2 regions of the Exiguobacterium sp. UBA3968 genome follow, and region 1 is predicted to be linked to the other one. Evidence: a T-box and tRNA genes for the amino acid it is inferred to sense, from the RefSeq annotation. Region 1 holds a T-box; the other holds one or more tRNA genes.

Region 1 (7,445 bases):
AACGATTCGTTCGCCCGTTCCGTCTCACGAAGTTGTTGTTGCAGTGCTTCGATACGGACCGGAACTTCCGTCGTTTTCGTTTTCAAGACAGCTGCTGCTTGTTCGAGTGTTTCCAAGTGTTGATTCATCACACGATACGCGCCTGCACCTGTCACGGCTTCGATCCGGCGTGTACCTGCACCGATCCCAGACTCTGAGACGATCTTGAACAGACCGATCTCTGCAGTGTTTCCGACGTGGATTCCGCCACACAATTCAATCGAGTATGTGCCTGCTGAGACGACACGGACCGTTTCCCCGTACTTCTCACCGAACAATGCCATCGCGCCTTTTGCTTTTGCATCAGCGATGTTCATCTCTTCGATATCAACCGGTAATGATGCCCAGATCGCTTGGTTGACGTCTTGTTCGATTTTTGTCAACTCTTCTTGTGTCACGGCACCGAAGTGTGAGAAGTCGAAGCGGAGACGTTCTGGAGAAACAAGTGATCCCGCTTGGTTGACGTGTGTTCCGAGCGTGTCTTTCAATGCTTTATGAAGCAAGTGTGTTGCTGTATGGTTTTTCGTGACGGCTTTACGTTCTGCTGCTTCGACGTTTGCAACGACATCCGCCGCTTCCGTTGCGATTCCTGTACGGACGATGACCGTATGCAAGTTTTGACCGTTTGGTGCCTTTTGAACATCTTTGACATCAAGAACGAAGTCTTTGCCTTCGATTGTTCCTGTATCCGCGACTTCACCACCACTTTCAGCGTAGAACGGCGTGATATCGAGAATGACTTGCGCTTCTTCACCAGCAGCCACTTCTGTGACTCGTTCTCCATCATGCAACAATGCGATGATTTTTGCATCCGCCTTAAGGTCGGTATAGCCGACGAACGTACTTTTATCTTTTAGTGTCGAGAGGACTTCCGATTGTTGTTGCATCGAACCGCTCTCTTCACGTGCTGCCCGCGCACGTTGACGTTGTGCGTCCATCGCTTGTTTGAAGCCTTCTTCATCAACAGACATCTGATGATCTTCCGCATACTCAACTGTCAATTCGAGTGGGAAACCATACGTGTCATACAGACGGAACGCATCTTCGCCACTGATGACGTGCTCACCGTTTGCCTTAGACGTCTGAGCGACCGTGTTCAAGATTGCAAGACCGTCATGAAGCGTCTCATGGAAACGTTCTTCTTCGTTTTTAATGACGCGTTTGATGAAGTCCGCTTTTTCCGGAACTTGTGGGTAGAAGTCAACCATGACGTTCCCGACCGTATCAACGAGTTCATACATGAACGGACGTTCAATCCCGAGCATCTTCGCATAACGAACCGCACGGCGTAGTAAACGACGAAGGACATATCCACGTCCTTCATTCGAAGGAAGAGCCCCATCACCGATTGCAAATGATACAGTACGGATGTGGTCTGCGATGACTTTGAATGCTACATCAAGTTTCGAATCATCACGGTATATCTTGCCGCTGATTTCTTCTGTCTTATGAATGATCGGCATGAACAGATCCGTATCGAAGTTCGTCGGCACGTCCTGCATGACACACGCCATCCGTTCGAGTCCCATCCCAGTATCGATGTTTTTACGCGGAAGTTCCGTGTAGTTGCCGTGTCCGTCGTGGTTGTACTGACTGAAGACGATATTCCAGATCTCGAGATAGCGTTCGTTTTCGCCACCTGGATAAAGTTCTGAATCGTTCGGATCGTCTCCGAAAGCTGGACCACGATCGAAGAAGATTTCCGTATTCGGACCAGATGGACCTTCACCGATTTCCCAGAAGTTATCTTCAAGCGGAATGATCCGCTCAGCCGGTACGCCGAGTTCAAGCCAGATTTGACGCGCTGCATCATCTTCCGGATGAATCGTGACCGAAAGACGTTCTGGGTCAAGACCGTACCAGTCATCACTCGTCAAGAGTTCCCAACCCCATTTGATTGCATCTTCACGGAAGTAATCACCGACAGAGAAGTTTCCAAGCATCTCGAAGAACGTATGGTGACGCGCTGTTTTCCCGACGTTTTCGATATCGTTCGTCCGGATTGATTTTTGTGCGTTGACGATACGTGGATTATCAGGAATGACACGACCATCAAAATATTTCTTGAGTGTTGCAACACCCGAGTTGATCCACAAGAGCGATGGATCCTCGACCGGCACGAGTGAAGCACTCGGTTCGATCGCATGCCCTTTGCTTTGGAAGAAATCAAGATACATCTGACGGATTTGTGCACCCGTTAATGGTTTTAGAGCTTTCATGAACAGTTACCTCCATTGGTTTTATTTGGACGCAAAAAAGCGATGCTTTCATCCCTGAAAAGGGACGAAAGCATCGCTTCCGTGGTACCACCCTCGTTCGTAAGCAACCTATTGCCTACCTCGAACATCTGATAACGGGGATGACCCGCAGGTGTTTACACCCGACTCCGGAAGGAGCTTCAAAGGGACTCGAGAAAGTGATTGCAGCAGACTCACTTCTCTCTGGACTCGAGTTTTCCTTTTACTTATCTTCCATCAACGTGTTACGTCCATTCATCTATCGTGATTATTACCTATCGAACAGCATCCGTCAAGTCTTTGTCACCCCACCGAGTCGTTCGATCAATCGTGTTCGGCGCCGGGGTTCCTCTTCTTGCGACGCTTTATGGAACGCACGCGGATCACCGAATAATAACAAACTCGATTTTGCCCGAGTAACTGCCGTATAAATTAAATTTCGGGAATGTTTGAACGCCCCCGTGAAATAGACCGGCATCAAGACGATCGGAAACTCAGATCCTTGCGCTTTGTGGATCGTAATCGCATAGGCGTGCGTGAATTGATCCCAATCACTCCGGTTGTACTCGACCTCCGTCTGATCGAACCGGGCGATGATTTTATCGACTTTATCGACATTCTCTTTAGCGAAGAAGATATTGACGATTTCGCCGATATCTCCGTTATAGACGTTTTCTTCCGCATTGTTGACGAGCTGGAGAATCTTGTCCCCGGTCCGGTAAATCCGCGTTCCTTGTTTGACTTCCCGTTTCTTCGGTTCCTCCGGGTTATAGACGCGTTGCAAGGCGACATTCAATTCGTCGATCCCGACCTGACCCCGGTAGGTCGGCGCGAGGACCTGTACATCGAATTTCGAGTAGCCTTTTGCGAGTGCTTTTTCCGCGAAGGCCGAGATGCCCCGTAACGTTTCTTGCGGAGACGCAGTATAGAAGCGGCGATCCGCAAGTGGTGATAACAAATCAGCAGACGTCGTCCGGTTCTTCAAATCGTGCGCAAGACGCAATATCGAAGAATCTTCTGCTTGACGATGGACGACGTTCAAACGGACGACGGGAATTCCTTCCGTATCCATCAAGTCTGCCAGCACCTGTCCTGGACCGACGGATGGCAATTGATCGCGGTCACCGACGAACAAGATCTTCATGCCATTCGGGACGGCGCGAAGCAAACTCGATAACAAGTAGATATCAATCATCGACGATTCATCGATGATCAGTACTTTTCCCGTGATCGGCTGATCCTCATTCAGTTGGAAGTTCGTTCCGTCATACTTTAAGAGACGGTGAATCGTCATCGCCGGTACATCTGTTGCTTCCGATAGACGTTTAGCGGCACGTCCCGTCGGTGCAACAAGGACGTATGGATAGACATCCCCTGTCTTGACGCGACTCTTCTCAAGCGGCCAGTCATGAATTTCTTGCAACGCATGCAAAATTCCCTTGATGACAGTCGTCTTACCGGTACCCGGTCCACCAGTCAAGACCATCAGCGGCGCTTTGACCGCTAACTCGATCGCTTCTCGCTGTTGCGCGGCATATTCCATGCCAAACTGTTCTTCGAGGTGCCCGATTGCTTCAAGAATCGTCGCGACATCGACTTCTTGTTCAGCACCGTTTGCCATGACGCGTGCTAGCTCCTTCGCCGCTCGGACTTCCGCATAAAAGATCGTCGGTAAATACAAGCAACCTTCTTCAAGCTTGACCTTATCTTCAGCGAGCAACAGTTCGATCGCTTGTTCCAGCCGCTCTCCCGGATCTTCCCCTAGTAGACGGGGTGCCCGTTGCAACAGAGAGTCGACCGTCGCGAAGGCATGTCCCTCGCCCGCTTCTTGTTCTAATATATGCATGATCGAAGCAGCGACACGCTCTGGATGTAGCCCGACAAGTCCGAGGTGCGCGGCAATATGATCGGCTGTCTTAAAGCCGATCCCGTTTACTTCATACATCAAGGAATACGGATTCTCCCGAATCCGTGCCATGGCGTCGCCCTCGTACGCGGCATAGATCTTTGCCGCTAGCTTCGGTGTGACATCAAACGGTGCTAAGAACAGCATCAACTGATCGACACCGTATAACGTGGCGAGTCGATTCAATATGATGTCGGCTTGTTTTTGTTTCAACCCAGGCACCTGATTCAGTACCCGTTCATCCTTTAATATGAGATCCACTGCGTCTTCTCCGAGAGCATCGACGATATTTTTCGCTGTTTTCGGACCAATGCCGGTGAACGAACCATTCGTCAAGAAGCGGATCGTCGCATGTTTGGTCATCGGAACCGATCGGCGAATCAGCTCCGCCTTCAGTTGTTTTCCGAAGCGAGGATGATCAACGAGACGACCGAATGCTTGATACGTCCCTCCGAGTTCGATTCCGACTCCTGTACCCGTAATGACGAGCTCGGTCTCTTTTAATTCAAAGTTCTTTTCTTTGACGGCGACCAGTACAATGGAGTGTGCTTCCTCTTCAGAAGAAAAGAGCACACGTTTGACGCGCCCGACGACTTGATGGGGGTGCTCCATCACTCCACCTTCTTTCTCTCTTTTTCATTCGCTGCTTTCATCATAGCACTCGTTTACCGGATTTTAAATCAGGGAAAGATACCCTGAAACATTTCGTTAAGAGGAGGAGTTCAAGGATGGCACGTTTACCGATTGCAGGATTGTGTGAATTAGTACTTGAAGTCGAGGATATGGATCGCGCCCTTGGCTTTTGGAATGGGACACTTGGTATTCCGATTGTCGAGCAATGGGCACCTGAGGATGCTGAGCCGAGCAAAGAACAATCTAAACAAGATGGGGTCTGGGCAACGTGGCTCTACATTGGCGGCAACACCCGACTCGGTCTTTGGCTGAAACGGGACTTCACGATGGAAGAACGAACCGTTAAACATTTACCGGTCTCCGAATGGGATACGTTGTACGATGAAGGCGGAGTCCATGTCCACTGTGCCTTTTACGTTGAGAAGGACGAGTTCCAGCAAGCCTTAAATCAGCTTCGGGAAGCTTCAATCACCGTGAAGCTCAGAGAATGGGATGAACAGGAGACCTCGAACCAAAAAGAGTATTCCGCTTATTTCAAGGATACAGAAAATAACGTCATCGAACTGTATACGAAAAACATGGATGAAGCCTATGAAGACTTTTCCGGACCTCCGCTTCGTGTCATCCGTGAAGTCGGGAATTAAATACCATACAAAAAAGACGACTCCGCCTGGAATCGTCTTTTTTTAGATCAATCTGCTTGTTTTAATAACGCATCCATCTTCGCTTTTGCATCTCGTGCAAGCGCGTGTTCCGGCTGATAGGCAAGAACGGCTTCAAGTTCTGCATAACAGGCTTCCTGTTGACCGAGGAAGGCAAGAGCAATCGCATAATTGTATCGTGCATCTGTATGCGTTTCGTCAAGCATCAAGACGTGCTCGAACATCTCGACCGCTTCTTCCAACTTCTCGTTTTGCGCTAAGGCAAGTCCGTATTGGAATGCGATCTCGATATCGACACCGTTTAGTTCTGACGCACGCTGTAAACGGGGCAACCCGCGGACTGGATCACCGAGTTTTTGATACGTCATCCCTAGCATGAAATGGAGATCCGCGTCGTCAAGTCCGTACAATAACGCCGCGCGCAATGATTCCTCTGCTTCGACGAGTTGATCGGCAGCAAAGAACAGAGCGCCTTTCGCATAATAGGCACTCGCAAACGTATTATCAATCATCAGTGCCCGGTCATAAAAACGAAGGGCACGATCAGCGTCGTTCATCGATTGGAGTAATGTTCCAAGATTGACGTATGCTGTCGGATCTTTTGGGTTTTGTTCGATCGCATCATTAAAAGCTTGCGCTGCTAATTCATAATTTCCAGCTTCTAGATGCCGGAACCCTACTTCATTATAGTTCATCTTCTTTTGCTCCTTACGCTAAATAAGCGAGGCGTTCGCCTGCTTTATAGGCTGCATCGATTGTCGCACCACCGAGGCAGATGTCTCCATCATAGAACACGACCGCTTGTCCTGGTGTGATCGCCCGTTGACGTTCGTCAAACGAAACATCGAGTCCATCTTCAAGGACACGAACCGTGACGGCTGTATCTTGTTGACGGTAACGGAATTTCGCTGTGCAACGGAATGTCTCACCGACTGGACGTTCAGATGTCCAACTGACATCTGAAGCAAGTAATCCTTCCGAATACAATAATTCGTTATGGAATCCTTGATCGACATAGAGAATGTTCTCTTTTAGGTTTTTTCCGACGACGAACCAAGGTTCTCCGTCGCCACCGATACCAAGCCCGTGGCGTTGCCCCATCGTATAGTACATCAATCCATCGTGACGACCCATGACGTTGCCGTCAAGCGTCCGCATCTCACCGGGTTGTGCCGGTAGGTATTGACCGAGGAACTGTTTAAAATTCCGCTCGCCAATGAAGCAAATACCGGTCGAGTCTTTTTTCTTAGCTGTTGCAAGGTTCGCTTCTTCTGCGATCCGGCGCACTTCTGATTTTTCCATGTGACCGATTGGGAACATCGCCTTCGCGATTTGCTCTTGCGACAATTGATTCAAGAAATATGTTTGATCCTTGTTTGCATCGACACCACGAAGCAATTTATGTTCTCCATCTTCATAGACAGCACGTGCATAATGACCTGTCGCGACGAAATCGGCACCAAGACGCATCGCGTGATCGAGGAAGGCTTTGAACTTGATTTCCTTGTTACACATGACGTCTGGATTCGGTGTCCTACCGAGTTTATATTCATCGAGGAAGTACGTGAAGACCTTATCCCAGTACTCTTTTTCAAAATTGACCGCATAATACGGAATGCCGATTTGATTGGCTACGGCGATGACGTCTTCATAATCTTCCGTCGCTGTACAAAAGCCGTTCTCATCCGTGTCATCCCAGTTTTTCATGAAGATCCCGATGACGTTATAGCCTTGCTCTTTTAATAAATGAGCCGTCACAGACGAATCGACACCGCCCGACATCCCAACGACGACTGTCGTTTCACTCGGGGCTTTCGCTCGTGTATTCATTCATTTCACCTCTTAGTTAATTCTGAAACGATTTTACGACATCTTGCAAGGCTTGTGCGAGTAGTTCGACTTGCGCGAGCTCATTTCCGTGACCAAAACTGATCCGAACCGATGCCCGTGTCCGTTCATCTTCACCAT
Region 2 (7,445 bases), 690 kb from region 1:
CCATCCGTCGTGTACGTCACGTCATGGCTGAACGCATAGTTTTGTTGGGCAGCATCAAAACGTAGTTTAACGGCTTTGCCGTTGATCTTAAACGATTTGATACCTGACTCATCAGAGACATGACCCGCAGTGTTGATGACTTTTGATGTTGCAAGACCAAGAGCGACCGGTGTATCGATTTGAACATTTGGTACGGCTTTATCAACGCCTGTCGTGTTGACGTCTTTTTTCACACTGTTTCCAGCATAGTCTTTGACGACGAAGGCAATCTTCGCGCGCTCCGGCAGATCCGTCAACGTGTACGCTTTTTCTGTTGCGGCAAGTGGTTGCTTTAAGACACTTTTGCCATTGACGAGGATATCGTATGACGCAACTCCTGTTCCTTGGTCGCCTGCTGTCCATGAAAGTGTTGATTTCGCAGCATCCCATTTCACAGTAGCTGCTGGCTTTTTCGTATCGACATAGACTGGGAAGAGATTCGTCTGCCATTTTGCGTTCGGATAATCGATCACCGATTTGACTTTGTAGTAGTAAAGACCATCTTTGACCGGTTTCCCGTTGATCGTTCCGTCCCAAGCAGCGCTTGTGACTGGTGTGTAGCCGTCCTCTGAACCGCTATCATAGTAGTTCTTGACGACGTCCGTTTGCATATCAAGCTTCTGAAGTGTTGTTTTATTCCGGTCAAGAATCGAATACTCGACTTTTTTCGCATTGCGAAGGAATGAGATGATCGGGAAAGCTTCATCTGCGCTACCGTCGTTGTTCGGTGAGAACGAGACTTTGTTCGCGACAACTTTTCCAGCGGCATTCGTACCAAGGAATTCGAAATCATCCTTCACTTCAGTCGCTAGACCTGTCAATCCGTAGAACGTGTTGTTTTTATCGTACAATGGTGCATCTAAAATCGGAGCTTGATCCCATTTTCCTTTGAATCCAACATAAGGAACTGTCAGTTCTGGATTTTTGCTCTTCGTATCGATCAGACCGACGAATCCTTCGACGAAGTAGCCGTTTTTAAAGACTTGTTCAAGCGGAAGCTCGTTCGCCCAGTCAGTCGTGTTCTTCAAATCGACGGACACGCTGACTTTCGTTGAGCTCTTCGGATTAATCGAGACTGAACTCGCTTTCTTCGAGCCGACTGCAAATGAGATCGGGTATGTGCCTGTGTTGGCATCTACCGTACCGATCGTTCCTTTTTTGAAGATTCCATTTGCTTCAAGGAAGTTCGATCCTTTTGCACCGAGATCTGATTGAACCGTTCCCGCTAGCTTATACGTCACTTTTTCATTGCTGTAGTTTTTTAAATCAAGCGTGAATGTGAACTTCTCGCCGACTTCCTTCAAGGATGCCTTGCCTTCACCTGACTTTGTCTCTGTGATGACGACTGGTGTCTTCATCGCAGCACGAAGATCCATCAGTCCAGCTCCCTCACGACGTGGGGAGTAGAAGTTGCCTGTTTTCAATTGTGCGTTGTATTTTCCTTGATCGAGTTGCGGACGCGATGTATTCATCAAGATGTTTTTGGCGAGTTTAACGCGTGTTGCACCAGTGACTTTGAAGTCCTTCGCAATCCGTTGCATGACGAGTGCTGTTCCACCAGCGACGTGTGGTGCTGCCATCGATGTACCGCTCATGACGCCATACTCGTTATCATTAAGCGTCGAATAGATTTTCCCACCTGGTGCCGTGATTTCCGGCTTGAAGTCGAGGCTTGGCGTGACACCCCATGACGTGAAGTCAGACATTTGTCCTGCGACCGGGTTATCGGTTGAGACCGCTTTTCCGTCAAATGTCACTGCGATTGCCTTGCCTTCTTTTGCTTTTGCTTCGAGATCATTCCCGTCCGCGATGCTAAGCGTCACGAGTGGAATCGTCGGATTGTTGAGCGCCATGCTGACGTAATCCCCATGATCGACTTTACCACGGACGATGACACCTGCTGCGCCTTGCTTCTCAGCTTCTGCTTGAATCATGCTGTAGTTAAAATCACCTGTCCGCACGACGAAGACGACTTTCCCTTTGACGTCTTTACCTTCATAGTTCGAAGCTTGACCGTCACCGACATACACGACATCCTTCTTCTCTTTATCGAAGACGGCAATCGGATTCGGCGAATCTTGTTTTTGGTATGCCAAATAACCGGCATCCTGACCGTCAATCGTCAGCGCCATGCCTTCAAGCGTCAATTTCGTATTTTCGAGTGACGCGACTTGGAGCGCCTGGCTCGTCAATCCTGGTGCACCAACGACACCGATATCCGGGTTTGCTGTATATGGATTACCCGCACCATGACCTGCAAACGCCGAGTTACCAGCAGAGATCGCACACAAGATACCGTTGTTCATCGCGTTGACGATCGCGCGTTGCTCCGGATCATCTGCGTTGACGAACGATGCCGTCGAACCCAGGCTCATGTTGATGACGTCCGCTCCAAGTGCGATGGCATCATCGATTGCTTTGATGTAGATATCACTAAATGTCGATGGCATCCCTGGATCGTTACCGAAGACCTTCATCGCAAGGAGCTGTGTTTCTGGAGCGACCCCTTTAATGCCGCCGTTCGCTTCATCCCCGTTTGCTCCGACCGTACCTGCGACGTGCATCCCGTGCATCGATGCCCCCGCACCTAAGTCACGGATTTCGCTGTCGTGATCGGCATAGTTATAGCCGTACGGTACTTTTTCCGTGAAGTACTTTCCTTTTAAGCCTTTTGTTTCTTTCGCACTCTCGACCTTCGAAGAGGTTAAATCCACCTTTGTCTCTGGACTCAAGACCATGTCCTTGTGCGATGGATCAATCCCCGTATCGATGACCGCGACGACGGTTCCTTCCCCTTTGAAGCCATAGTCCTGCCACGTTTCCTTCGCATTGACCATGTCCTTGCTGTACAGCATGTCTGGCTTGGCACCTTTATCGACGGTTGGGCGCGCATATTCGTGCGCGATATGTACACTTTTGACTCCTTCGAGTTGTTTGATATCTTCGATGTCACCGAACTTCACTTCACCACTGAATCCGTTGATGACGGTTGTGAAGCTTTCTTTATATGTAACAGGAATCGCCTTTTTAGCGATAGCTGACTTGACTGATTTTTGGACGCTGACGAGTCGATCCTTGATCGATTCCTTTTCGGCATTACTCAATGTGCTATACCGCTTGTTTTGAGATTGGGCGATTTGAATCGCCGGTTTTTGTTCCATCTCGATGACGACTCGGACTTTATCCGATTGTTTGTAGTTCTTTTCTTGCCCCGATTTCTTCAGTGAGAGCGCCTGCGGTTTTTGACCCGTCGCTTTGTCTTGCGAGGACAGTGCACCTTGCGCACTGACTAGATTGGAAGACGTCATTAAGACGGCTGCCATAAGTGCAATCTTCTTCTTCATGCGTTCGTTTCCCCTTTTCTGTAAAACCATAGTAGTAATACTAATAAAACAGTTTAAAGAAAATTCTGTATTTTTAGTTTAATGAAGTTAATGGAAATAAACAATTTATATTTGTCTATTTTTTTAATTTATTTCTTTTTGGTGACATTTTATATTTGGAAGGAATTTAACTGGGAACATAAAAAAAACTCCTCGAGCACTCGAGGAGTTGAACGTATGCACTTGGTGGAGACTATCGGGATCGAACCGACGACCTTTTGGCTGCCAGCCAAACGCTCTCCCAGCTGAGCTAAGCCCCCATGAATTATCTTTAGTATACGCATCGCTAACTGCTTTATCAATATAAACATAACGCTTTCATAAAAAAGAATTCCTCCCGAAATTGCTGGAAGGAATTCACGATTCATTTATTCAATTCACGCATCAAATCCGCCTGTCGTTCAAGCTCTGCCTGTTGCTCGAGGATCAAGACCTTTTTATACGTCCGCGCAGAAATCAAGATACTGATTTCATAGAGAACGAACAACGGCACTGAGATCATCAAGTGTGACGTCACGTCCGGCGGTGCGATCAATGCCGCAACGACGAACAGCGCGAAATACGCATATTTCCGATTCTTTCGCATGAAATATGGCGTCACAAGACCAAGACGTGTCAGGAACATCGTCACGACCGGCAATTGGAAGAGAAGACCAAACGGCATCGTCAACCGGATCAAGAAACTGAAGTAGTTTTCGACCCCGATGACTTGCTCGATCCCCAATTCTTTCCCGAGATCCGTTGAGACTTCGAGCAAGAAAGGAAGCAACCAGAAATACGAGAAGGCTACACCAGCCAAAAATAGAAAGAAGATGACTGGAATATATGTCAGTGTTGCTTTTTGTTCCTTTTCATAAAGCCCTGGTCGGACGAATGCCCACAGTTGATACATCCAGAACGGTGACGCTAAAATCAGCGCGATGATGAACGCAAGATTCAAATACAACATTAAAGGATCGGCGACGTTGAAGGCATTTAATCCGATACCGAGCTCTTTTAAGTCCGCTTGCAGAAAACGGACGAGCGGTCGGACGAGCGGAAATGCGACAGCGAACAGGACGACGACGATGAGGAGCGACCAGACAATCCGCTTACGCAGTTCGTCTAGGTGCGACGTCATGCTTTGTTCTTGATCAACCGTCATGATTCAATCACTTCTCTTTCGGTTCGTCCTTTTTATCGTCGTCCATGATGCCGTTCGTGGCATTCTTGAACTCTTTCAATGTTTGACCGGCAGCACGACCGAATTCCGGTAACTTCTTCGGTCCGAAGATGATCAACGCGACGACAGCGATTAATCCGATACTCGCAGGTCCGATACCTAGCGTGAGCGGGATAAGGTTTTCCATTATGATTTCACTCCTTCAGCTGATTGCGAATAATGCTTCATGAAATAAACTAACGACTGCAACTCGATCGATAAATCGATGTGATGAACCCGAACGCTCGCTGGCACGTTCAACCGTGCAGGCGTGAAGTTCAGAATGCCTGTCACACCATACTCGACTAACTCATCCGCTACTGACTGTGCGAACTGGGATGGAACCGTCAAGATGGCGACATCGACCTGATTCGCTTCGATTTGTTCTTTCATGTCCGAAACATGATAGATTGGAACGTCATGCGTCGTTGTTCCGACCTTCTCTTCGTCCGCATCAAACGCAACGACTATCCGAGTACTATTATTCTTTAAAAAGTTATAATTTGCAAACGCTGTTCCGAGATGACCGACCCCGATCAAGGCGACATTCGTCACCTCATCTTGATTCAAGGTTTTCCGGAAAAACGTTAAGAGATGTTGAACGTTATATCCATACCCCTTCTTCCCTAGTGCCCCAAAGTAGGAAAAGTCGCGACGAATCGTTGCTGAATCAACCTTCACCGCCTCGCTTAACTCAGCAGAAGAGACGCGGAGCTTACCTGAATTGTATAAACTTTGGATGAAACGATAATATAGCGGCAACCGTTTTGCTGTCGCTTGTGGAATTTTTGTGTCTGGTCCATTCATCCTGCAGTTCCCCCTTCGGCCACATCCATCGTGGCACCCAAATCTTTGCAAAAAGCTTTCTACTCTCCTTGATTGTAAACCACTTCACATAGAGTCACAAATAATATATTCCGCAGGACCTCGCGCTTTTGTTCGTGATAGACTAAAAGGTGGAAGGATGGATGGAAATGATACTCTTACAAGTCAACCAACTCTCGAAATCATTCGGCGTCGAGCCGATTTTAGAAAATATCAAACTAGAAGTACAGGAGCGCGACCGAATTGCGCTCGTCGGTCGAAATGGTGCCGGTAAATCAACCTTGCTCAAAATCATCGCTGGTGAACTCAGTCATGACTCGGGCGATATCATGAAAGGTAAAGATGTCAAAATCGGCTATCTCGCGCAAGACAGTGGTCTCGAATCGAATGAGACGATCTGGAACGAGATGCTGACCGTCTTTGAACATCTGCAAGAACAAGAACGGACACTGCGCCGGATGGAAATCGAGATGGGCATGGAGCACATTTTGAACGACCCGGTCGCGTACGATCGTCTCTTGAAGACGTATGATCAAGCGCAACACGACTTCTCAGAAGCCGGTGGTTATCAGTTCGAAGCGAATATCCGCTCCGTCCTGCACGGCATGCGCTTTTATCCGGATGATTACTCGCGCCGGATTCAGACATTGTCCGGGGGTCAACGGACACGGCTCGCCTTAGCGAAGATGCTCCTGCAAGCACCAGAGCTTCTCATTCTCGATGAGCCGACAAACCACCTGGATATCGATACGCTTGCTTGGCTTGAAAGTTACCTCGGTGGTTATCGTGGTGCCGTTCTGATCGTCTCGCACGATCGGTACTTCCTCGATCAAGTCGTCAATGTCGTCTATGAGCTCTCTCGTAATGTCTGTCGTAAGTTCACGGGGAACTATACGAAGTACCTCGAGCAAAAAGCGGCATTGTACGATCAAGAAATGAAACAGTTCGAACAGCAGCAAGAAGAAATCGCAAAGATGCAGGACTTCATTCAACGAAACATCGCTCGGGCGACGACGACAAAGCGTGCTCAAAGCGTTCGAAAACGGCTCGAGAAGGTCGACCGGCTCGATCGACCAGATGGAGATGAACGCAGTACGGTCCTGTCCTTCCCAATCGAAAAACAGAGCGGGAATGACGTTCTTCAAGTCAATCAATTGGCAATCGGTTACGAAGAAGCTGTCTCAAAAGACATCACGTTCCGCTTGCAACGCGGTGAATCACTGGCACTCGTCGGACCGAACGGAATCGGGAAGTCGACGCTCTTAAAAGTCCTCGTCGGTCGTTTACGTCCTCTCTTCGGTGATTTCCGTTTCGGCACCGGCGTCTCGATCGGGTATTACGATCAAGAGCAAGCGGAACTCAATGACCGGAACCGTGTCATCGATGAGATTTGGAACGAATGGCCACTGATGCGCGAACAAGAAGTCCGTTCTGTGCTCGGACAATTCCTGTTCAGCGGCGACGATGTCTTCAAAATCGTTCATGAATTGTCTGGTGGCGAACGCGGACGTCTCGCGCTCGCAAAACTGAAACTCCGGAAGACTAACGTCCTCATCCTTGACGAGCCAACGAACCACTTGGATCTTGATTCGAAGATGGTCCTTGAGAACGCTCTCGTCGACTATGAAGGTACGCTACTCTTCGTCTCCCATGACCGGTACTTCATCGATCGGATCGCGACACGCGTCATCGAGATGAGTGAAGCTGGTGTGACAGAATACCTCGGCGATTATTCGTACTACACAGAGAAGAAGGCCGAACAAGAAGAAATCGCTCGCCTTGAAGCCGAAGAGGCAAAAGCGGTAAAAGTCACGGCATCGAAGACGATCGACAAAGAAGCACAGAAAGAAGAAAAAAAACGCCGTCAGCAAATCGAACAACTCGAACAAGATATTGAACGGCTCGAACAGCGTTCAGCGGAAATCGAACAGTTGCTTTGCGAACCGGAAGTCTTTAATGATATTCCAAAAGCGACAGCGTTATCTGCGGAACGGGAC

What was found. A T-box is a leader RNA that pairs with one kind of tRNA and senses whether it is charged. The one in region 1 lies ahead of alaS (alanine--tRNA ligase), so its partner is inferred to be a tRNA-Ala.
Region 2: it encodes a tRNA-Ala, which carries the amino acid that the T-box ahead of alaS (alanine--tRNA ligase) is inferred to sense. The anticodon was not compared.

The regions. Positions count from the first base shown of each region.
Region 1 covers NZ_DGCW01000005.1:1,417,339-1,424,783, forward strand. Annotated here, with positions in the region: gene alaS (alanine--tRNA ligase) at 1-2,258, opposite strand, end outside; T-box leader at 2,316-2,526, opposite strand; gene B3S86_RS09210 (ATP-dependent RecD-like DNA helicase) at 2,569-4,794, opposite strand; gene B3S86_RS09215 (VOC family protein) at 4,911-5,459, shown strand; gene B3S86_RS09220 (tetratricopeptide repeat protein) at 5,507-6,172, opposite strand; gene mnmA (tRNA 2-thiouridine(34) synthase MnmA) at 6,186-7,307, opposite strand; gene B3S86_RS09230 (cysteine desulfurase family protein) at 7,324-7,445, opposite strand, start outside.
Region 2 covers NZ_DGCW01000005.1:2,107,012-2,114,456, forward strand. Annotated here, with positions in the region: gene B3S86_RS12550 (S8 family serine peptidase) at 1-3,383, opposite strand, end outside; tRNA gene B3S86_RS12555 (tRNA-Ala) at 3,607-3,682, opposite strand; gene tatC (twin-arginine translocase subunit TatC) at 3,787-4,566, opposite strand; gene B3S86_RS12565 (twin-arginine translocase TatA/TatE family subunit) at 4,574-4,771, opposite strand; gene B3S86_RS12570 (redox-sensing transcriptional repressor Rex) at 4,771-5,430, opposite strand; gene B3S86_RS12575 (ATP-binding cassette domain-containing protein) at 5,598-7,445, shown strand, end outside.